Regions from separate parts of the Janthinobacterium sp. BJB304 genome, predicted to be linked through region 1. Evidence: predicted binding sites of a transcription regulator. Region 1 holds the regulator's gene; the other holds the start of a gene.

Evidence for each region. Region 1 encodes FliA, which starts transcription of late flagellar genes. Its sites were predicted from a motif close to CTAAAGTTTNNNNNNNNNNNGCCGNTA; they were not measured.
Region 2: CSQ95_RS18540 (flagellar protein FliT) is a predicted target of FliA. The motif match lies at 8,275-8,301, and genes of this name have one in related genera.

The regions. Positions count from the first base shown of each region.
Region 1 covers NZ_PDZN01000004.1:155,322-167,165, forward strand. The annotation lists gene flhB (flagellar biosynthesis protein FlhB) at 1-708, shown strand, start outside; gene flhA (flagellar biosynthesis protein FlhA) at 705-2,801, shown strand; gene flhF (flagellar biosynthesis protein FlhF) at 3,161-4,489, shown strand; gene CSQ95_RS06390 (antiactivator of flagellar biosynthesis FleN protein) at 4,482-5,345, shown strand; gene CSQ95_RS06395 (RNA polymerase sigma factor FliA) at 5,391-6,122, shown strand; gene CSQ95_RS06400 (flagellar motor protein) at 6,104-6,850, shown strand; gene motD (flagellar motor protein MotD) at 6,856-7,644, shown strand; gene CSQ95_RS06410 (translation initiation factor Sui1) at 7,707-8,069, shown strand; gene CSQ95_RS06415 (hypothetical protein) at 8,141-8,998, shown strand; gene CSQ95_RS29615 (FxDxF family PEP-CTERM protein) at 9,147-9,710, opposite strand; gene CSQ95_RS06425 (flagella synthesis protein FlgN) at 10,142-10,609, opposite strand; gene flgM (flagellar biosynthesis anti-sigma factor FlgM) at 10,618-10,926, opposite strand; gene flgA (flagellar basal body P-ring formation chaperone FlgA) at 11,038-11,733, opposite strand.
Region 2 covers NZ_PDZN01000015.1:131,776-143,619, forward strand. The annotation lists gene CSQ95_RS18495 (alkaline phosphatase family protein) at 1-1,029, shown strand, start outside; gene mobB (molybdopterin-guanine dinucleotide biosynthesis protein B) at 1,124-1,648, shown strand; gene CSQ95_RS18505 (YjfB family protein) at 1,706-1,906, shown strand; gene CSQ95_RS18510 (DUF2282 domain-containing protein) at 2,140-2,442, shown strand; gene CSQ95_RS18515 (DUF692 family multinuclear iron-containing protein) at 2,460-4,085, shown strand; gene CSQ95_RS18520 (hypothetical protein) at 4,090-4,374, opposite strand; gene CSQ95_RS18525 (RNA-binding S4 domain-containing protein) at 4,500-4,721, opposite strand; gene fumC (class II fumarate hydratase) at 4,817-6,211, opposite strand; gene CSQ95_RS18535 (FimV family protein) at 6,384-7,502, shown strand; gene CSQ95_RS18540 (flagellar protein FliT) at 7,935-8,231, opposite strand; gene CSQ95_RS18545 (HDOD domain-containing protein) at 8,410-9,237, opposite strand; gene CSQ95_RS18550 (M13 family metallopeptidase) at 9,393-11,462, shown strand; gene CSQ95_RS18555 (bifunctional 2-polyprenyl-6-hydroxyphenol methylase/3-demethylubiquinol 3-O-methyltransferase UbiG) at 11,530-11,844, shown strand, end outside.

The DNA of each region.
Region 1 (11,844 bases):
GTGATGCAGCATCAAAAGGATGCCGTGCTGGGCCTGTCGGTGGAATCCTTGCGCGCCGGTTCGGCCCATCTGATCAGTCTGCTGATCACGGCCTTCCTGCTGATCGTCGGCGCGCTGGGCTTGATCGCCGCCATCGATGGTCCGTACCAGATGTGGCACTACGCCAACAAGATGAAAATGTCCTTGCAGGAAGTCAAGCAAGAGGCGAAGGAGTCGGACGGCAATCCGCAAATCAAGGCGAAGATACGCCAGATGCAGCACGAAATGTCGCGCCGCCGCATGATGGCCGACGTGCCGACGGCCGACGTGGTGGTGACCAATCCTACCCACTACGCCGTGGCCTTGAAGTATGGCGAGAATTCGCGCGGCGCGCCGCAGGTGGTGGCCAAGGGCATCGACGAAGTGGCGGCGAAGATCCGCGAACTGGCGGGCGAACACAAGGTCGCCATCCTGGAAGCGCCCGCCCTGGCGCGCGCGCTGTACAAGCACACGGACATCGGCGACGAGATTCCCGAGGCGCTGTACGGCGCCGTGGCCGAAGTACTGGCCTACGTGTTCCAGCTGCGCAGCTACGGCAGCGGCCATGGCGAGCGCCCCGACAAGCCGAAAAAACTCGACGTGCCGCCCGAGCTCGACCCGCTCGACCCCGCATCGCAGACCAAACCCGCAGCAGACGCGGCAGACAAGAATAAAGGAAGCACACCATGAACGGCCTGACCATGCCAGCCTGGCTCAGCGGATTGAAAGGCAGCGCCAGCAAGGGTGTCGCCGCACCGATCATCATCATCATGCTGCTGGCGATGATGGTGTTGCCGCTGCCTGCCTTCATCCTCGACATTTTCTTCAGCTTTAATATCGCGCTGTCCATCATCGTGCTGCTGACGGCGCTGTACACGGTCAAGCCGCTCGACTTCATGGCGTTCCCGACCATCCTGCTTGTGTCGACCATGCTGCGCCTGTCGCTGAACGTGGCGTCCACGCGCGTCGTGCTGACGGAAGGCCATACGGGCGCCGACGCGGCCGGTAAAGTGATCGAAGCGTTCGGTCACTTCTTGATTGGCGGCAACTACACGGTCGGTATCGTGGTGTTTATCATTTTGACGATCATCAACTTTACCGTCGTGACCAAGGGTGCGGGCCGTATCGCCGAGGTGGGTGCCCGCTTCGCGCTGGACGCCATGCCGGGTAAGCAGATGGCCATCGATGCCGACCTGAACGCCGGCCTGATCGGCGAAGATGAAGCGCGCCGCCGCCGCACGGAAGTGGCGCAGGAAGCGGAATTCTACGGCGCCATGGACGGTGCCAGCAAATACGTGCGCGGCGACGCCATTGCCGGCATCATGGTCACCGTCATCAATATCGTCGGCGGCCTGCTGGTGGGCTTGCTGCAGCATGACATGGGCTTTGCCGATGCACTGAAAAACTACACCCTGCTGGCCATCGGTGACGGCCTGGTGGCGCAGATTCCTTCGCTGATCATTTCCACGGCGGCCGGTATCGTCGTCTCGCGCGTGGCCAGCGAACAGGACATCGGCACCCAGCTGGTGGGGCAATTGTTTGCAAAACCACAAGTGCTGTACATTACCGCCGGCATCATCGGTGGCATGGGCCTGATCCCCGGCATGCCGAACATGGTCTTCATCCTGCTGGCCTCGCTGCTGGCCGGCTCCGCGTATTTGATCAGCAAGAAACGCACGCAGGAAAAAGCGGCGGCCGAAAAGCCGGCCGAAGCGCCGCCAGCCACGGTGGCGCCCGAGCAGGAAGAAGCCAGCTGGCAAGACATCATGCCCGTCGACACCCTGGGCCTGGAAGTGGGCTACCGTTTGATCCCCCTGGTCGACAAGACGCAGGGCGGCGAATTGCTCAAGCGCATCAAAGGCATCCGCAAGAAATTTGCCCAGGAAGTGGGCTTTCTGGCGCCGCCCGTGCATATCCGCGACAACCTGGAATTGAAGCCGTCCGCCTACCGCATCACCCTCAAGGGCGTGGAAGTGGGCGTGGGCGAAGCGTTCAACGGCCAGTTCCTGGCGATCAATCCCGGCATGGCCAGCGGCACCTTGCCGGGCCTGGCCACGAGCGACCCCGCGTTCGGCTTGCCTGCCACCTGGATCGACGCCAGCCTGCGCGACCAGGCCCAATCGATGGGCTACACGGTCGTCGATGCGGGCACCGTGGTGGCCACGCACTTGAATCACCTGATCACCTCGCATGCGTCCGAGCTGCTGGGCCGCGCGGAAGTACAGTCGCTGCTCGACCACCTGGGCAAGGATGCGCCGCGCCTGGTGGAAGACCTGGTGCCGAAGATGCTGTCGCTGTCGACCCTGCAGAAAGTGCTGCAGAACCTGCTGGCCGAGGGCGTGCACATCCGCGACATGCGCACCATCATCGAAACCCTGGCCGAGCATACGGTCCATACGCAAGACCCGAACGACCTGACGGCGCTGGTGCGCGTCTCGCTGGGCCGCGCCATCGTGCAGCAGCTGTTCCCCGGTGCGGCCGAGTTGTCCGTGATGACCCTTGACAGCCGCCTGGAGCGCCTGCTGATGCAGGCGATGGGCAATGGCGGCGACGGCGCCGGCATCGAGCCGGGCCTGGCCGATACCATTGCCCACCAGGCGGGCCTGGCCGCGCAGCAGCAGGAAGCGCTGGGCCTGACGCCCGTGCTGCTGGTGCCGGCGCCGCTGCGCGCCCTGCTGTCGCGCTTCCTGCGCCGCGCCTTGCCGCAGCTCAAAGTGCTGTCGCATGCGGAAGTGCCGGAAACCAAGACGATCCGCGTTACGGCGCTGGTGGGGGCGCAGTAGTTGACATAGTTAATGCCGGGGTCAGACCCTCAACACCGCCAACATGAAGGTCATCGCCAACGTGCGAGGGGGACTCGGCGTCCCCGTCTGACCCCAGATGTCGTTAGCGTTAGTGGGGGTCTGACCCCAGCTTCTCGGCCCTTGCTTTTGGTCAAATAAACATCAATTTCCTGCCGGCAAACTGAATAACGGGTACTTTCCCGTCCTGTTCCTTCGATCATTTCCTGCAAGCATCGCTAATAATAGAAACTGTCCGGGTGATCTGTGTCCATGTGGAAGACAGCACCCAAGCAACAGGAGTCGATGATGGTCACACAGTTCAGCCAATATTGCGCCACCCCCGCCTTGGGAGGCCGGTCATGAATGTGAAGAAATTTACGGGCGCCTCGTCGCGCGATGCGCTGCGCAAGGTGCGCGAAGCATTGGGTCCCGACGCCGTGATCCTGTCGAACCGCCAGACCGATGGCGTGGTGGAAATCCTTGCGCTGGCCAATGACGATGCCGCTTCGCTGGCGTCGCCGCCGGCCGCGTCCGAAATGGCCCAGCCCCGTCCCCAGTTGCAGACCCAGTTCGCCACGCCGCAGCGTCCGGCCGCCCCGGCCCAGCGCCCGGCCGCGCCCCGTCCTGCCGCGCCGCGCCAGGCAGCCGGCGAGCCAGTGGACATGGCCCGCATGCAGCAGATGATGGCCAGCGCGCTGGCGCACGTCAAGGAAAACGCCGCCGCCGAGATGAGCGGCATGATGAATGAAATCCGCGCCATGCGCGGCATGATGGAAACCCAGCTGGCGGAAATTTCGTGGGGTTCGACGCAGCAGCGCGAGCCGCAAAAAGCCGTCGTGCTGCGCGAAATGCTGGCGGCCGGCTTCTCGGCCAGCCTGGCGCGCTACCTGATCGACAAGCTGCCCGCCGGCCTCGACGGCGCGCAAAGCATGCGCTGGATCAAGACCGTCCTGAGCCGCAACCTGAACACGGTCGCCAATGAAGACGCCATGCTGGAGCAGGGCGGCGTGTTCGCGCTGGTCGGCCCGACCGGTGTCGGCAAGACCACCAGCACGGCCAAGCTGGCGGCCCGCTGCGTGATGCGCCACGGCCCGGAAAAGCTGGCCCTGATCACCACGGACGCCTACCGTATCGGCGCGCACGAACAGCTGCGCATCTACGGCAAGATCCTCGGCGTGATGGTGCATTCGGTGAAGGACGAAGCGGACTTGCGCATCGCCCTGAAGGAACTCAAGAACAAGCACACGGTGCTGATCGATACCGTGGGCGTGAGCCAGCGCGACCAGATGGTGACGGAACAGGTGGCCATGCTGTCGGGCGCCGGCGCCGACGTGAAGCGTTTGCTGTGCCTGAACTCGACGGCGACGCAGGAAACGCTGAACGAAGTGGTGCGCGCCTACCAGGGCAGCGGCCTGGCCGGCTGCATCATGACCAAGCTCGATGAAGCGGCGTCGATCGGCAACGTGCTCGACGTGGTGATCCGCCAGAAGCTGAACCTGTTTTATGTGTCGAACGGCCAGCGCGTGCCGGAAGACCTGTACCTGGCCGACCGCGGCTACCTGATCGACCGCGCCTTCAAGCTCAAGCGCGACTCGGCGGCCACGCAGTTTTCCGACGCCGAACTGCCGCTCCTGATGGCGCAGGCGGCCGCCCGCAACAATGAAGCGCGCGGGGTGCACCTTGGCTAATTTCGATTTCGACCAGGCCGAGGGCTTGCGCCGCATGCTGGCCGGCCCGCAGCCGCGCGTCATGACGTTCCTCTCGGCCACGCCGCAGGACGACAAGGGCGCCATGCTGGTCAACCTGGGCGCTTCGCTCGCCTATGGCGGCAATGACGTGCTGCTGCTTGACGCCAGCGGCGGCAGCGATGGCGTGGCTGCACGGCTGGGACTGGCGCACGGCGCCAGCCTGCGCGACGTGGCGCGCCAGCAGTGCGGCCTGAACCAGGTCATCCATCAGGTGCCGCAAGGCTTCGGCGTGGCCAGCCTGGGCGCGCGCAACCACCTGATGGACAGCATGGACTATGCGGGCGAGGACGAACTGCGCCGCCTGGGCAAGACCTTCGAGGTGCTGGCGCGCCAGAGCGGCATCGTGCTGGTCGACGGCGTCGTGGCCGACGAGGGCGATTGCTTCCCCGTGCCCTTGATGGCCTCGTCGGATATCGTGGTGCAAGTGTCGACCAGCGCCACTTCGATCAAGGCGGCCTACTGCCTGATCAAGCGCCTGAGCCAGGAACTGGGACGCCGCCCGTTCGGCATTCTCGTCACGGGCGCTTCCGAATCCGAGGCAAAAGTGGTATACGATAATATGGCACAGGCGGCGAGCCGCTACCTGGCCGTGAAGCTGACCTCGATGGGTTCGGTGCCTGCCGATGAATATCTGCACCGCGCGGCGCGCCTGGGCCGCAGCGTGGTCGATGCGTTTCCGCTGGCGGGCGCCTCGGTGGCGTTTCGCGGACTGGCCGAGCGGCTGGCCCGTTCGGCGGCGCCGGTGCTTGGCGGCACCTTGTACCAGACGGGGAGCCCGCACCAGTTCAGCGCCTGAATCGAACCGCAGCACCAGATAAGATGAGAAAACAATAAGCAGCCTATGTACACGGTCAAAGGGAAATCGAACAAGGACTATTTGCTGACGGAGCACATTCCGCTGGTGAAGCGTCTGGCGCACCATATGAAGGCGAAATTGCCGCCTTCGGTCGAGGTCGATGACCTGATCCAGGCCGGCATGATCGGCCTGCTCGATGCCATAAGCCGCTATGAAGAGACGCATGGCGCGCAGTTCGAGACCTATGCCGTGCTGCGCATCCGCGGCGCCATGCTCGACGAATTGCGCACCAGCGACTGGCTGCCGCGCAGCATGCGCCAGAACATGCGCAAGATCGAAGAGGCGATGAGCACCTTGCAGCAGCGCCTCGGCCATCCGCCGACGGAATCGGAAGTGGCGAAGCTGCTCAAGATGTCGCTGGCCGACTACCAGGAAATGCTGGGCGACGGCGGCGGCCACCAGCTCGTGTATTACGAAGACTTTCATGACCCGGACGGCAATGACAGCTTCCTCGACCGCCACTGCGTGGACGAGGACAGCGACCCCTTGCGTTCCCTGCTCGATACCGATTTCCGGCAATCCGTGATCGATGCCATCGACGCGCTGCCACCACGCGAGAAAATACTCATGGGCCTGTATTACGAAGAAGAGCTGAACCTGAAGGAGATCGGCGCGGTGATGGGCGTATCCGAATCGCGTGTCTCGCAGCTGCATACCCAGGCCGTCGCGCGCCTGCGCGCAACCTTGAGGGAGCAGGCGTGGACTGGTCCAGCGTAATCGGGCTGGCGCTGGCGCTGGCGGGCCTGCTGGTCGGCCAGGCACTGGAAGGCGGCAAGATGGCCTCCCTGCTGCAGCCGGCCGCCTTCGCCATCGTCATCATCGGCACCTTCGGCGCCGTGCTGCTGCAGACGCGGTTGCGCACCTTCGTGCGCGGCCTGGAAATGCTGCGCTGGGTCTTCCTGCCGCCCGCCGACACGCGCGCCGCGCTGGCGCGCGACATCGGTCAATGGAGCCTGACGGCGCGCCGCGACGGCCCGCTGGCGCTCGAGCGGCTGATGGAAAACACGGCTGATCGCTTCAACGCCAAGGGCTTGCGCATGATCGTCGACGGCATCGCGCCCGACAAGCTGCGCCAGCTGCTCGACGTGGAAATTTCCGCCTACGAAATGGCCGAGCGCCAGGCCGTCAAGGTGTGGGAATCGGCGGCCGGCTATTCTCCCACCATCGGCATCCTGGGCGCCGTGCTGGGCCTGATCCACGTGATGGAAAACCTCACCGACCCGAGCAAACTGGGCAGCGGCATCGCCGTGGCTTTTGTTTCCACCATCTATGGCGTGGGCCTGGCCAATCTGCTGTTCCTGCCGGTGGCGAACAAGCTCAAGGCCATCGTCTCGCGCCGCGTGCTGCAGTATGAAATCACGGCCGCCGTGCTGTACGACATCGCCACGGGCGACCATACGCGCATCATCGAAGAGCGCGTGTCCAGCCTGCTGCACGAGCACTGATCATGATGCGGCGCGCGCGCAGGAAGTATGACGAGGAACCGGACAACCAGGACCGCTGGCTGATTTCGTACGCCGACTTCATCACTTTGTTGTTCGCGTTCTTCGTCGTGATGTACGCGATTTCGCAAGTCAACGAAGGCAAGTACCGCGTCTTCCAGAATGCCATCGGCCAGGCCTTCAGCCTGGAAAAGGGCGCGCCGCCCATCATCATGGAAGCGCCGCAGGCGATCCCGTTGCCGAATCCCGCCCTGAAACGCCGCACGGAAGCGATCCGCCGCGAGCGCGAACACATGACGCGCCTGGCGCAGGACCTCACGTCCACCTTGGCGCCGCTGGTCAAGGAAGGCAAGGTGCGGGTCACGCAGACGAGCCGCGGCGTGAGCGTGGAAATCAATGCCAGCGTGCTGTTCGACCCGGGCGCGGCGCGCCTGACGGCGGAATCGGACCAGGCCCTGCGCGCCGTCGCCGTGCTGCTCAAGGATGACACGCACGACGTGCAGGTGGAAGGGCATACGGACGTGCAGCCGATCAGCAATTCCAATTTTGCCTCGAACTGGGAATTGTCGGCCGCGCGCGCCAGCGCCGTGGTGCGCCTGTTCATCGCCAGCGGCGTGCAGGCGTCGCGCCTGACGGCGGTGGGCCACGCCGACAATATCCCGGTGGCGCCCAACGAAACCCCGGAAGGGCGCGCGCGCAACCGCCGGGTCGCCGTGACGATCCTCTCGGGCATCCCGGAAACGGTGACGGAAGTGCCGACGGCGCCTGTGGCGCCGGCACCGGTTCCCGCCAACTGAACGCCGCCGCTTGCTACAAGCGCGGCCATCTTTCTTTTATTTCTACCTATTATCTCTCCATCATGAAAAGCAGCTCCCTGGGCGGTCTCGTCTATTCCACTGAAACGGGCCGCATGTGTCCCGCCTGCCGCCAGCCGCTGGCGCAATGCGCGTGCAAGGCGCAAGCCAAGACGGCGCCGGCGGGCGATGGCGTGGTGCGCGTGTCGCGCCAGACCAAGGGCCGCGGCGGCAAGAGCGTGACCGTGGTCAAGGGCTTGGCGCTGGACGCCATCGCGCTGGCCCTGCTGGGCAAGCAGCTGCGCACGCAATGCGGCTCGGGCGGCACGGTCAAGGATGGCGTGATCGAAGTGCAGGGCGACCATGTCGAAACGGTGATGGCGGCGCTGGCCAAGCTGGGCCACCAGCCGAAAAAGGCCGGCGGCTGAGCGTGCGGAGGCGTGCGGCCTGCTGCCGTGCGCCTGTGGTAACGTGCATTTCCTTTTATGCGCCACCTCATATGAACAGCAAACTGAGCGGTATTGCCATCGCCGCTGCCATCACGGCAGTGCTGGCGCTCGTATACTGGCCCGCACCCGATGGCGGCGCGCCGGACACTGGCGCCACCGCTGCCGCCAGCGCGCCGGCGGGACGCAGCCTGGCGTCGTATTTGAATATCGACGCCACCTCGGTCGCCGATGCCGCGCCCGTTGTCGTGTCCCTGGCACAGCGGCTCGAACGCCTGGGCGCCAGCGGCAAGCCGGAGGACGCGTATGCGGCCTACAACCTGATCGACGACTGCATCGTCTTCCAGCGCGAAAACCGCTTGCCGGGGATGGAATTCGAGTTGGGGCGCGAGATGACGGTGGAAGAAAAAACCGCCCAGCAGCAGCTGTGCGCGGGTCTGACGCAGCGCCAGCGCGAGGACCGCCTCGGCTACCTGGCCACTGCCGCGCAAGGCGGCGTACCGGGCGCGGCTACCCTGTTCCTGTCGGAAGGCCCGTTCGGCGACCGCAGCGCGCTGCGCAACCGTCCCGATGATCCGCTGGTGCAGGCATGGAAGCGGCAAGCCATCGCCCAGCTGACGGCGCAGGCGGATGAGGCGGAACTGACCAGCGTGTCGACCCTGATGATGGCCTACCTGCGCGATGGCGATGTGGTGCAGAAAGACGCGCCGCAAGCGTATGGCTACCTGCTGGCCCTGCGCATGGTCTACGACGACATCCTCACGCCCGGCACCACCAATCCCTACCAGGACAGCTACTGGCACTGGCTGCAAAATGAGTTGACACCCGAGCAGCAGGCCGCCGCCCTGATCAAGGCGAATGGCATCGCCGCGAAATTCCGTCAGCATACGGGCCGGCCCACGCACGGTTGAGTGCGTAGACCAGCCCCTGCATAGGCTGGCCCGTGCATAAGCCAGTCCGTGCATAGGCCAGTCCGTGCATGGCCAGTCCGTGCATGGCGTCGCCGCACCGGCGCCAGGTCTGCCAGCTACGGCAGTGCTTGCAGGCACCGGGTGCGGGTCAGGCAGCCGTCTTGCGGCGCCGTACGCTATACCCGATCAGACCCAGTCCCGCCAGCAGCATGCCGTAGGTTTCCGGTTCGGGCACGGCCGTGGTGATGGAAATGTCCAGCACGGAATCACGCACGCCGAGGCCCGTCGCCACCAGGGTGTAGGTGCCTGCTCCCAGCAGTCCGCTGAAGGTGGAATGGGCGAAGCTGCCCAGTACGCCGGTGAACGTATCCGATTGCACCAGGTTGTTGCTGGAGTCGAACAAGTCGATGTTGACGCCAGTCAGGCGGGGACCGAATTCGCTGGCGCCCGTGACCAGCCAGGCGGCGTTGCCCGTGAACGATTGCACGCCGCTGCCGACCGTAAACGTGGTTGTTTGCAGCAGCGAGCCGCGCTCCGTCGTGAAGGTGTCGACGAACAAGGTGTCTTGCGCCAGCAGCGGCGTGGCCACCACGGCCGTCGATACGAGATGGTTGTAGAACACGGCTTGCGTCTCGGCCTGCGCGGCTGGCGCCAGCAGGGTGCAGCCGAGCAGCAGCGCCGCGCCAGCCTTGGTTACTGAGAGAGAGTTCATATCATGCTCCTGTGTACTTGCAGTTGAAGTGGTGTGCGTCATGGCGCAGCGCAAAAGCGCAAGCCGGACGCGTGCAATGGATTAGCTATGCCTGCGGGAACGATGTTCGTGTCGGCGAGGAAAGTCCCACCATGTATTGGTGCGGCGTATGCTAGGGATTAGCATATAGTCATCATTCCCCTCAAGTTTGAGCGTGCTCAAATGTGTGGGCGTGAAGGGGGGGGGGGCGCTGTTGTTTTGGCGTGCGGCGTTGTGGAGGGAATGCGGGCATGCCGGCTCTGCCGCAGCCTCCCTGGAGGGGCGCCGCGGCGGTGATGTGCAGGATGGTCGTGGTATGGGGCCGCTGTTCGGGACGGCGTCAGGCGTGCAGCAATGGCTTATTGCTGTGCCTGTCGCTGCTGTTGCCTGCGCTGGGGGAAGACGGGAGGCGCTTAGCCGATGACGACGCGCCGGCTGGCCGTGTTTGCCATCGGTTGGCCGCTGGGGCCGTAGAAATTGCCGCTTTGGGCAGTGGGGCGCATGGCGTTCAGGGCGCCTTGCGTGTGCAGCATGTGTTTGTTGACCAGCAGACTGTTCAGCCGGTTCTGTTCCTTCGCTTCGCGCGTCGTCTCGAGCAGGGCTTTCCACAGGGGCGCCGCCTCGGCGTCGCTGGTGCTGACCAGCCAGTCTTCCATGCCCGCTTCGGCGGCCGTGAAGCCGGCCGCCGCCAGCGCCTGGTGGCGTTGCGCCGCCAGCTGGCTCAATTGCCCGACGAGCGCCGTCTTGCGGGCCGTGAGCTCCGTGATTGCATCGATGTCAGCCGCAACCAGATGCCGCTGTTCTTCTTTCATCAATGCCAGCAATGTGGTCATGAGCTGTTGCTCGTCGCGCAGGCTGGAAAACGGAGTCACTGATTGCATGAGGTAACCTATCTATTTCGTGAGTGCAGCAAGTCCTTGACCGTGTCGAGGAGACCGTCCGCCACTTTTTCAGAGTTGACCTGGAACTGGCCGTCGGCGATCGCCAGCTTGATGCGTTCGACTTTCTTCGTGTCGAACACGGCGCCGCTGCCGGCAGTTGCACTGGCCGCTAATGCCTGTCCTTGCGGCGACAGGCGTACATTGTCCGACGTTGTCGGTGTTGCCTGGGCTTTCTCGGCATTCCGGGCGCCCGAGGTATTCGCAGGCGCCACCGGCAGGCCGGGATTGCTTTTAATGGTGTTATCGGTAATTTTCACAGCGTGATCCTCGTCTGGTCGAAGTCAAAAAACTCCGGGATATGACTTCTTATCGGCATCTTATCCAGGAACTTTAGTGCGCCAGACTACAATATCGCTATCCATCCGCGTTCAGAACGCCACCTCCACCATGCCGCCAGCCCGCGCCACGCCGCTGATCTGCTGGCCGCTCTGCGTGCGTACCTGTACCGTCTGACCGTCGCCGGCGCTGCCGATGGCGCGTCCTTCTGATGCCACTTGGAAACCGTTGCCGCTGGAAACAACGCGCACCAGCTGGCCCTGCATCACCACCGGCTTGCGGCGCAGGGTGTCGAGGCGCATCGGCGTGCCTGGCGGCAAGGAAATATTCGTGCTGGCGCCCACGACCTGGGCCATGTCTGTGGCGATGCCTGCCGGCAATGCTGCCAGGTCGCCCTGCATCGTCACCAGCTGGCTGGCATCGATGGCTTGCCCTTGCGCCAGCGGCACGGCGCTGGCCACATAGTCGCCCACGACGGCCACGTTCGCCTGCAGATAGATGGTCCAGTTGGCGGGGGCCGTGCAGCGCACGCCCACGGTCGTCTTGCCCCAGGCGCGCGCGCCTGGCGCCATGAAGGCTTGCGGCGCTGGGCAGGCGGCCAGGTTCAGGCGCGGATCGACGGCGCCGACGGTGACCGTCACCTTGCCCGGCAAGCCGTTGCTTTGCACTTGCAGGAATTGTTCCACGCTGTTGCGCAGCGCTTCCGGCGTCTGCCGGCCGGCGTTTTGCGCCTGCGCCAGCAGTGGCAGGGCGGCAAGAGCGAAGAAGAAAGCAAGCGGTGTTTTCATGGTATAGGCCTCTGGAATAGTGCCATGATAGTGGGCGCCGCTCCGTTTGAAGCGACGATTAAGGGGTAAAAGTACGGTCTGATCCGACGATGGTCTTGCCGGCGGGCGCCG
Region 2 (11,844 bases), on a different contig from region 1:
TATGCGATCAGCGGCAAGGCGGCCGGCAGCCGCGACAGCAAGCGCGTGCCCCTGTACACGAACAAATCCTTCGTGCGCCACCTCGACCGCGCCCAGGTCAGCTGGAAATTTTATTCCGCCTGGAAGCCCTGGAGCCTGGCGCTGACGGACGACCATTACCGTTCGTCCGAGCTGTACGAACCGTTCGGATCGAGCGCGCGCCGCTATGGTTTCATCGGCGATGCGCTGGCGGGCGCCTTGCCCTCGGTCAGCTGGATCGATCCGCATTTCTTTGAAAACGACGACCACCCGCCGGCCGACATCCGCGCCGGCCAGGCGCTGGTGGCGCAGGTCTACCAGGCCCTGTCGCGCGGCCCCGCCTGGGCGCGCACCTTGCTGATCCTCAGTTATGACGAGCACGGCGGCTTTTTCGACCATGTGCCGCCTGGCCCCGCCATCGACGACGACCCTGCGTTTCGTCAGTACGGCGTACGCGTGCCCATGCTGCTGGTGTCGCCGCTGATCGCGCCGGGCAGCGTCAGCCACGAGGTATACGATCACACGTCGATCATCAAAACCATCCTGCAGCGCTTTGGCCGCGCCGCCGATGGCAGCTTGCCCCAGATGGGCGCGCGCGTGGCGGCCGCCAGCGGCCTGGGCGCCGTGCTGACCCTGGCGCAAGCCCGTGCTGCGCCCGCCGTGCCCGCCGCCTTAGTGGCGCAGCGCGCCGCCTGGGAGGCCGATGTGCGGGCGCAGGATTTCGCCCCGCCGCCGCCCGCTTGCCAGCCTGATGGCGAGCTGGCCGCCGCTGTCGCCGTCCCCTTCCAGTCCGATGCCGAGGCGGGCGCGATCGCCGCCCACCGGCAATTGGCGCGCACGGCCAGGAATGCACATGCGCTAAATGGCAAAGCAGCGGGCAAACCAGCGGGCAAACCAGCGGGTAAAACGGCGGGCGCGGCAGCGCCGAAGTCGTCGGGCCGGCGCCGTCGGCGGGGCGGCAAGCCGGCGCCTCTTGCCGCCGGGAATGGCGAAAAACCTGGAGTCGCGTGACTTGGGTGAAGAGCTGGACGATGCGCCGGGTCTGCGTCGGCGGTCGCGCCCGTGGGGCTGCGTATAATCATTCCTTCTCAATCAAGGAGTGACCATGCACGATGCGATGCCCCCACACCCGGTACTCGGTGTGATCGGCCGTTCCGGCAGCGGCAAGACGACCCTGCTGGAATTTGTGGTGAAGGAACTGGCGGCGCGCGGCTTGCGCGTCAACCTGGTCAAGCACAGCCACCATGACCTGGCGCTGGAACCGCCGCAAAAAGACAGCGCCCGCCTGCGCATGGCGGGGGCGGCGGAGGTGCTGGTGGCGTCGCCGTATCGTTTTGCCATCGTGCATGAGCTGCGCGGGGCTCCCGAGCCGAGCCTGGCGCAGCAATTGGCCCGCATGGGGCCGGCAGACCTGACCCTGGTCGAGGGTTTCAAGACGGACCCGATTCCCAAGCTGGAAGTGTTCCGTCCGGAAGTAGGGCAGGCGCCCCTGTATCCGCATGACCCGCATGTGATCGCCGTCGCCTCCGACAGTCCGGCGCCGGCCGACTTGCGCGAGGGCGTGCAATGGCTGGACTTGAATGCCCGCGAGCACGTGCTGGTCTGGTTGCTGCACAGGCTGGAAAAATAAGCTAAAGGTTTGCCGGCGGCATCCGTTAACAAGAGTAGAACCTCATTGGAGAAACGTATGGACGTCGGAAGCATTGCTCAACTGTCAACCACGATGGCGGAGACAGGCACGCGGCAAGCCGTTGGCTTGACTGTCCTGAAAAAAGCCCAGGATATCCAAAGCTCGACCGCCACCGCCTTGCTGGCAGCGTTGCCACCGGTACAGTCGGCGCCGAGTCTGCCGGCTCATCTCGGTAACCGCATCAACACGACAGCCTGAGCGCGGTCCCGCGGCGCCAGTCCGGCGCTCGCCATAGATACGCCCACACCACCGTCATCGACGGTGGCGCGTGGGCGTTTTTGTCTGTCGTTTCGCCGTCCTTTTCGCCTTCCTCCCGTCTCCGTTCGCCATGATCCGGCCGATTCAGTAGAATGACGTCCATCACTTCGTGCTGCTCATGGCGCAGCCCGGGGCGTGCCCACTTTACTTTGACCCATGCAAGAGGAATCCCCATGAACAAACGTCAAGCTCTCATCGCCGCCGCCCTCGCGGGCCTCTGTGCCGGTACTTCCGTCAATGCGGCCGCCCACGATGGCCCCGCCCCCGGCGATAAGGAAAAATGCTATGGCGTGGCCAAGGCGGGGCAGAACGATTGCGCTTCGTCCGACGGTGCGCATTCCTGCGCGGGCCAGGCGGAGGCGGACAACCTGCCCACGGAATGGGCGTATGTCGCCAAGGGGACGTGCGAACAGGCGGGCGGTTCCGTCAAGCCCATCAAGGCCGGCAAGGCGGCAAAACCGGCCACGCAGCCGTAAACGTCCGCCGCCTGCCCATGCCGCCGCCCATTCAGGCGCTTGCCGGCGTCGGCCTGCGCGCCGCGCACTACCGCGACTTTCTGGCGCGCCGGCCCAAGGTCGGCTGGCTGGAAGTGCACACTGAAAATTATCTGCAGCCGTCGGGCTGGGATAACCATGTGCTGCAGACTCTGCGCCAGGATTACCCCATCAGCCTGCATGGGGTGGGCCTCGGCCTGGGATCCGCGCGCGGCTTTTCCGAGAGTCATTTGCAGCGCGTGCGCAGCGTGGTCGAGCGTATCGAACCTTCCCTCGTGTCGGAGCACCTGAGCTGGGGCGCCGTGGCGCAGCAGCAACTCAACGATCTGTTGCCGCTGGCCTTGAATGGCGCCGCCCTCGATTTACTGTGTGCAAGAGTGGGGAGGGTGCAGGATATGCTGAAAAGGCCGATCTTGCTGGAGAATGTCTCCACTTGCCTGCGTTTTGCCGACGATGCCATGAGCGAGGCGCAATTCCTGGCGGAACTGGCGCGCCGCAGCGGTTGCGGGCTGCTGCTCGATATCAATAACCTGTATGTGAACCAGTGCAACCACGGCGAGGACGCCATGCTTGCGATGCAAGCCATCGCGCCGGGCAGCGTGGGCGAACTGCACCTGGGCGGCCATCTGCTGACGCCGCACGCCGTGATCGACCACCATGGCGCCGCCGTGGCCGATCCCGTCTGGGAGCTATATGCGGCCGCCTTGCAGCGCTTTGGCGCCATTCCCACCCTCGTCGAATGGGACACGGATTTGCCGCCGCTCGATATCCTGCTGGGCGAAGCGGACAAGGCGCAAGCCATGCTGGCGCGCCATGCGCCGCAAACCCCATCATGGCATGCAGCGTCGCCGCCATCCGCGCCGCTACCCGCGTCGCTTGACGCGCTGGCCGCTGGCCAGCAGGCATTTGCCATAGCCTTGCTCGATACCGGGGCAACATTGCCATCGTTCGCGGGCGAGGCGGTGCCGCAGCGTTTCGCGCTGTACCGCGGCAACTTGAGCGCCACCTGGCGCCGTACCCTGGGCCACGCCTATCCCGTCGTGCTGGCGCTGGTGGGCGAGGATTTCTTTGGCGGCCTGGCGCGCGCGTATGGCCGGCAGATGCCATCCGATAGCGCCGATTTGAACTACTTTGGCGCCCGTTTCGCCGATTTTCTGGCGGCTTTTCCACCCGTGGCCGCATTGCCCTACCTGCCGGACATGGCGCGCCTGGAATGGGCCTTGCACCTGGCCCATTACGCGGCCGATGCGCAGGCACTGGCGCCCGAGTCGCTGGCCGCCCTGCATCCCGATCAACTGGAAGCGCGGCGTTTTACCTTGCATCCCGCTTGCACCTTGCTCGCGTCCGACTGGCGGGTGGCGGCCTTGTGGCAGGCGCATCAGGAGGAGGACGGTTCGGGGATGTTTCCGCAAGATATGCAGGTGGCGAGCTGGGCACTGGTCTGCCGGCCGCGCTGGAAAGCGCAGTTGCTGGTGCTCGATGCGGCTGCGCATGCCGCCTTGCAAGCCTTGCAGCAGGGGCAAACGTTCGGCGCCGCGCTCGATGCGGCGTTCGAGCTGGACCCGGCCTTCGACCTGGCTGCGCACCTGCGCCAGTGGCTGGCGCATGCGGTGCTGGCAGCGTGACGGTTTATTCGAAGGCCCGCAGCAGTCGCGCTTCGCCCGTCTGATCGCGGTACAGGGCATTCGCGGCCAGGGTGGCGTCCATCATGCGCGTGACTTGCTCTTCTTCAAAGCGGGCCAGTTCGGCCGTGGCCGCGACGAGGGCCAGTTGCAGCCTAGCGCGCGCGCTCTGGTACAGGCTGCTGGTGTATTTGTCTGTGTTACGCAGTAATTCTTCCGCGTTTTCTATTACCTGGCGCAAGTCGCCGATCAGGCGTTCCTGGCTGCGCGTACCTTGTTCGGGATGGTCCATGGCGCTTCCCTTCTGCAATCGATATTTATCTGACAATAACGACGTGTCGCAGCTTGACTTGGGCAGCCGGGCTGGCAGGAGTGCTGGCTGGACGCATGGGGCCGCTTTCGCGCCCCATGCCGGCATCAAACGGGAGCGACGACCGTGATACGGATATCGCCCACGCTGACGACCTGGCCGGCGCGGATCTTGGCGGTCTTGCGCAATTCCTTCTTGCCATCGACCTTCACCACGCCGCTATCGACCATGACCTTGCCTGCACCACCGCTGTCGCACAAGCCGACCAGCTTGAGCAGCTGGTTCAGCTCGATGAACTCGGATGTTAAATCAAAGCTTACTTTTTGCATTGTATCCCTTATTGCAATGATGTGTTTTCAACACTTGATGACGACCTCAACTAATCCATAGTTTACCTGAAGCCGCCAGCAATGCAGGGTGTAAGTCAGCTTTTGTTGGGCCGCGTCATCTCCAGCGGCACGATCCATGCGCCGAATTGCTCTTCCGTCACAAAGCCCAGGGCCAGCGCCGCTTCCTTCAAGGTCGTGCCTTCGTGCTGGGCTTGCTTGGCGATTTGCGCCGCCTTGTCATAGCCGATGTGCGGCGCCAGCGCCGTGACCAGCATCAAGGAGCGTTCCATCAGTTCGGCGATGCGTGCGCGGTTCGGCGCGATGCCGTGGGCGCAATGCTCGTCGAAGCTGCGCATGCCGTCGCCGAGCAGGCGCGCGCTTTGCAGGAAGTTGTGTGCAATCAAGGGCTTGAAGACGTTCAACTCGAAATTGCCCGAGGCGCCGCCCACCGTGATGGCCACATCGTTGCCGAAGACCTGGCAGCACAGCATGGTCAGCGCTTCGCACTGGGTGGGATTGACCTTGCCCGGCATGATGGAGCTGCCCGGCTCGTTTTCGGGGATCGTGATTTCGCCGAGGCCGGAACGGGGGCCGGACGCCATCCAGCGCACGTCGTTGGCGATTTTCATCAAGGCCGTGGCCAGGGTTTTGAGGGCGCCATGGGCGGCCACCAGCGCGTCGTGGGCGGCCAGCGCGGCAAACTTGTTGCTGGCCGTTTCGAATGGCTGGCCCGTCAGGCGCGCCAGTTCGGCGGCGATGCGGCCGGCAAATTCCACGTGGGCATTCAAGCCCGTGCCCACGGCCGTGCCGCCGGCGGCCAGCTGCAGCAGCGGCGGCAACGCTGCCGTAATGATGTGCTCGGCAAAGTCCAGCTGCGCCACGTAGCCGGAAAATTCCTGGCCCAGGGTCAGCGGGGTCGCGTCCTGCAAATGCGTGCGGCCGATCTTGACGATGTCGGCAAATTCCGTGGCTTTCGCATCCAGGGTGGCGCGCAGCTGGCGCAGCGGCGGCAAGACCGTGTTGGCGACGGCCAGCGCGGCGGCCACGTGGATGGCGGTGGGGAAAATGTCGTTCGAGGACTGGCCCAGGTTGACGTCGTCGTTCGGGTGCAGCAGGCGCTCGGCGCCGCGCAAGCCGCCGATCAGCTCGGAACCGCGGTTGGCCAGCACTTCGTTCATGTTCATATTGCTTTGCGTGCCGGACCCTGTTTGCCAGACGGCCAGCGGGAATTCTGCGTCGTGCTTGCCAGCCAGCACTTCGTCGGCCGCCTGCGTGATGGCGATGGCTTTCTTGCCATCCAGTAATCCCAGGTCCAGGTTGACGTGGGCGGCCGCGCGCTTGACGGTGGCCAGGGCGGCGATCAGTTCGGGCGGCATCTTTTCCGTGGAGATATGGAAATGCTCGAGCGAGCGCTGCGTTTGCGCTCCCCACAGCCGGTCGGCGGGTACGTCGATCGGGCCGAAACTGTCGCGTTCGATTCTGCTACTCATGGCATCCCTTTCATCGATGGAGGTGGATCGAGTGTACTCCAGACGTCAAAAAGGCACAGGATGATGCTGTATTGCATCATTTTTGCCCTGGCCCATCTATATTTTTGCGATTTCCTGCCGTTAAAGACAGGCGAGTCCCTATTATTTATCCTGTTATCAAAGCGATCAGTCCATGCAGAGCAGCATCCTTCCCCGTTGGTCTTTGATCGCGTGCGCCGCCGCCAGCCTGGCCTTGCCGCCCGTCATGGCGGCCGAACTGGGCGACATGGCGGTGCTGTCGCACGTGGGCCAGCCCCTGCTGGCCGAGCTCGAACTGACGGCCCTGGCGCCCGAGGAGGCCAATGGCGTGACCGTGCGCCTGGCTTCGCCCGATGTGTACCGCGGTGGCGGCATCGGCATGGATCCTGCCCTGCAAACCTTGACGATCGGCCCGTTTGAGCGCGGTGGACGCCATTATGTGCGCGTGGCCACGCGGCAAGCGATCCAGGCGGGGCATGTGCACCTGTATTTATTGCTGGGCAATGGCAGTGGCGCCGTCGTGCGCCTGGGTACCTTGTGGCTGACGCCGGCGCCGCCCGCCGCCGTACCCGTCAGTGCGCCAGCCAGGCCAGCTATTCCGTTGCCCGCGCCGGTCTCCACGCCTGTGCCGTTGCCACGCGCCGTACCCGTCGCGCCGTCGCCCGACGCCGCCGCGCTGGCGGCCCGCGCGCGGGCCGAGGGCCTCGTGCGTCCGGCGCGCGTGTTCGTGCCGCCGCCCGCCGCACCCAAACTGGCCGCTCCCGCGCTGCCGCGCCGCGCCGCAGCGCCCGTGGCCGCCTGCGCGCCGCAGGCGGAGACGGGGCAGGCGGCAGCGTGCGTGGGGCTGGACGAGAAAAACACGGCCCTGACTGAAAAGCTGGGCGAACTGGAAGGCAAGATCGGCGTCTTGCAAAAGGCGCTGGCCCTGCCTGCAGCCGCCGTGCCGCCCGCCGCCGCGCCGGCCGTGGCGGAAGCGCCCCATGCGAAACCGAAGCCCCTGCACGCGGCGCCGGCAGTCGACAAGGAAAAAAAATCGGGCGGCATGCTGTGGCTCGGTATCGGCACCCTGGTCTTCCTGCTGCTGACGGCGCTCATCGTGTACATCGTGCGCAAGCGCAGGCAAGCGGCGGGGCCGGGCGCGCCGTCGAAATACTGGGTCTTGCTGCGCAAGCCGTTCGGCCGCAGGAAGAAGGATGTGCCCGTCTTGACTGAGGCGGTGGAAGAAGGGGCGGCGGCCGAACCGGAAGTGGAGCCGGAGCCGTTCTCGCGTTAATGCTGCCGCAAGGCGCTGCCGCAAGGCCGCCCACAATTTGATATAAAAAAAGATATTGAAAAAATACATGGAAACGCTTGCCAAGCACGTTGCCTGTTTCTTAAAGATGGTGCTATGATGAATTCAGTGGACTTGCTCTACGACAAAACAGCCCCAGCCTGGCGCAGTCACCAACGATAGTGTGGCGCGGCAAACCAGGTGTAGCGTTGCATAAACGCCTGGGTCTGGAAGCGGTTCGCGATGCCGACGATGTGCTCGCGAACGCCGGATGCAACCGGCAGCGAGGCGACGCCAGGAGATACCTGGGGCTCGCCTTCCAAATTCCCCCCGCCTTGCCTTTTTTGAGCGCCGCAGATGGCGCTCCCTCGCATGGCGGCAGACGTAAAAAAAGCACCCGCGGGTGCTTTTGTCGTTTCTGGCGCGGCAAGCTTCTTACATGCGGGCGCGCGAACCTGGCATGGCGTTCGACAGCTGGGTCATCCACGGTTCCGTGATGGCGCGGATTTCGCGGTCATTGGCCAGGATTTGCTTGAGCAAGTCGATCTTGCGCAGGCGCGAGGCGCCGGCCAGGGCAGGCGCCTTGCCCGTCATGGTCGCGCTGGCGGCGCTGGCGCACTGGTTTTCCAGGGTATCCAAGCCATCCCAGTCGCTCGAACGTGCGGCCACGACCATTTGATTGGTCATTCCTGCAATATTTTCATACATCGAGAGAACGTCGTTGGAGGTCATGAGCACACCCGTAACTAGTGAATGGATTACCGCTTGTCTAGATTAACGGCGGGTCCAACGGGAACTTGAGGGGGTTTTTGAAAAAAAAGTGGAAATAATTTGGATGTTTTTTTGCGGGCAGCCGGCATGCCCGCAAACCCGCATGCCTGCTCGGTTGGCGATGCGGGCAACGGCCAGCTTACTTGACGAGTTCTTCCAGGCCCGCGCTCAGTTCGGCAAGCGGCGGCATCCTGTCGACCAGCACGGAGGGCGGCAAACCGAGCGCTTCGGCTACCGCGTTGGGATAGCAGGCGATGATTTCTTCATTGCTCAGCTGGTTTTCATCGATGCGCGCGCGCCAGGCGGCCAGGTGGATGATGGCGGCCAGGCGGTTCAACGGTGGCTTGGCCAGCGGAGCGGGGAAGGCGGCGATGGCCTCGGCAAAGGCGGGTGGAAACTTCCAGCGGCGCGCCAGTTCGGCGCCCACCTGCGCATAATCGTAGCCCAGCGACACCCGCTCCGCGTCGAGCCGGCGCGCGTCGAGCGGCGGGGCGATCTTGTCGAGCTGCATGGCTTGCTCGGGCATGGCGGCATGGATCACCAGTTGTCCGATCGCATGCATCATGCCGATGGTGAAAGCCTGGTCCTGGTTGTCGCCCGTCTGCTTCGCGATCCAGCGGGCAGATACGGCGCTGTGCAGGCTGTAGCGCCAGAATTGCGGCAAATTCAGGCCCGGCACGGCCTTGAAACCGCTGACGAGGCCCGAGCTGATGACGAGGGTGCGCACGGTCACAAAACCCAGCATCAGCACGGCGTCTTCCACCGTGCCGATGCTGCGCGACACATGGTAATAGGCTGAGTTGGCCAGCCGCAGCAGCTTGGCGCTCAAGGCCGGGTCCGCTCCCAGCTTGCGCGCGATGTCTTCGGTGGCGATGGCGGGGTTGTCGAAACTGCGCACCAGTTCATCGACGATCTTCGGGGCGGCAGGCAGGGCGTGGGGATGCTGGAACAGCGCTTCCAGTTGCATGGCAATCTCCTTGGCGTTCGTGCGGTGCGGGATGCGGTCGTACCACTATATGCTGATTTTTTGTCCGCATGCAAAAAAGTTAGGGGATGCTTTTTCGCCCCAAAAAGGCAGGATTTTCAGGTTATGATTTTGGCTATTACATCGAAAGGATCGCCATGCACGGTTTGCGTTTTTCCTGGTCCCGGACGCCAGTCCAGGCCGCCATCATCCTCGCCCTGGCCGGCGTTTCGCTGACCGGTTTGCCTGCCCGGGCGCATGACCAGCAAGGGGCCGCCAGCGCCGCCGCCCCCGCTGTCGCGCAGGCCTTGCCCGGTGACGATTTCTACGATTACGTGAATGGCGACTGGCTGCGCGCCACGGAAATTCCCACCGACCGCAGCAGCTGGGGCTCGTTCGCCATGCTGGCCAACGCCACCAACGAGCGCATCATCGGCCTCGTCGAAGGTCTGGCGGCGGCGCCGCAGGCGGATGCATCGGCGCGCCAGGTCAGCGATTTTTACCGTTCCTGGATGGATGAAGCGGCTATCGAAGCGAAAGGCTGGGCGCCGATCAAGCCGCTGCTCAAGAAGATCGACGGCATACGCGACCAGGCAGGGCTGGCCCGCGCGCTGGGCAAGAGCCTGCGCGCCGACGTCGACCCGCTCAACGCCACCAATTTTTATACGGAAAACCTGTTCGGCCTGTGGGTCGCGCAAGACTTGAACGACACCACGCGCAATGTGGCCTACCTGCTGCAGGGCGGACTGGGCTTGCCCGACCGCGCGTTCTACCAAAGCGACAGCGCGCGCATGCAGGGCTTGCGCGCGGGCTACCAGGCGCATATCGCCGCCATGCTCAAGCAGGCCGGCTACCGCGATGCGCCGGCCCGCGCCGCGCGCGTGTTTGCGCTGGAACAGCAAATTGCGGCAAGTCACGCCAGCCGCGAGGATTCGGCCGATGTCGCCAAGGGCAATAATGCCTGGCGCGCCGCCGACTTCGCCAGCAAGGCGCCTGGCCTGGACTGGAAAGCCTTCTTCGAAGCGGCAGGGCTGGGCCGGCAGAACGATTTCATCGTCTGGCATCCGACGGCCATGACGGGCAGCGCCGCGCTGGTGGCGAGCGTGCCGCTGGCCACGTGGAAAGATTTCCTCGCCTTCCACGCGGTCAACCATTTCAGCACGATCTTGCCGAAGGCGGCCGCCGACCAGCGCTTCGCCTTCTATGGCAGCGCCCTGAGCGGCACGCCGCAGCAGTCGCTGCGCAGCAAGCGGGCGCTGGCCGCGACGAATGCGGCCCTGAGCGACGCCGTCGGCAAGCTGTACGTGGAACGCTATTTTCCGCCGGAATCGAAAGCCCGCGTGCAAGATATGGTGACGAATATCGTCGCCGCCTTCTCGCGCCGCATCGACAAGCTGGACTGGATGGCGCCGGCCACCAAGGCGCAGGCGCAAGAAAAACTCAAGACTCTGTACGTGGGCGTGGGCTACCCCGAACAGTGGGAAAGCTATGCGGGCTTGCGCGTGGTGCGCGGCGATGCGCTGGGCAATGTGCAGCGGGCGGAGCAGTTCCATTACCGGCAGGAGCTGGCCAAGCTGGGCCAGTCGCCCGACCGCAAGGCCTGGGCCATGCCGGCGCAGCTGGTCAATGCCGTCAACTTGCCGCTGCAAAATGCGCTGAACTTTCCGGCCGCCATCCTGCAGCCGCCGTTCTTCGACCCGCAAGCATCCGATGCGGCCAACTATGGTGGCATCGGCGCGACCATCGGCCACGAAATCAGCCACAGCTTCGACGATCAGGGCGCGCAGTTCGACGCCCAGGGCAAGCTGCGCGACTGGTGGACGCCGGCCGACCTGGCGCATTTCCAGGCGGCATCCAAGCAATTGGTGGAACAGTTCGCGGCCTACAAACTGTTCCCCGACCTGGCCGTGAATGGCCAGCTGACCCTGAGCGAAAACCTGGCCGACCTGGCCGGCGTGGCGGCCGCCTATGACGCGTTCACCCTGTCGCAGCAGGGCAAGCCGGCGCAGCCGGGGGCGGACCGCGAGTTCTTCGTCGGCTACGGCGTCAGCTGGCGCAGCAAGGCGCGCGAAGCGGCGGCGCGCCAGCAAATCCTCACGGATGGCCATGCGCCGGCGCAATACCGCGCCGCCACCGTGCGCAACCTCGACGCCTGGTATCCGGCCTTCGACGTCAAGCCGGGGCAGCAGCTATACCTGGTGCCGGAACAGCGCGTGCGCGTCTGGTAGTCATCAGCGGTGCCGGACGCGCAGCGCGCCGGCACCGTAAAATGGCGTAATTACTGATTGGAGCGCCATGAAGCCGACCCCACCGCAAGATCCCATCCATGCCATCACGGGCCGTACCCTGGCCCACTACGACGCCAGCGCCGAGCAGTTTTTCGAAGGCACGCGCGATCACGACGTCAGCCAGAACATCGCCGCGCTGCTGAACGCCATCGGCAAGCCGGCACCTTTGGCGATTCTCGACCTCGGTTGCGGCCCCGGCCGCGATCTGAAGGCGTTTACGGCCCTGGGGCACCACGCGACGGGCGTCGACGGCTGCCCCCGTTTCGTCGGGATGGCGCGCGCCTACAGCGGATGCACCGTGTGGCAGCAGGATTTCGTCGAC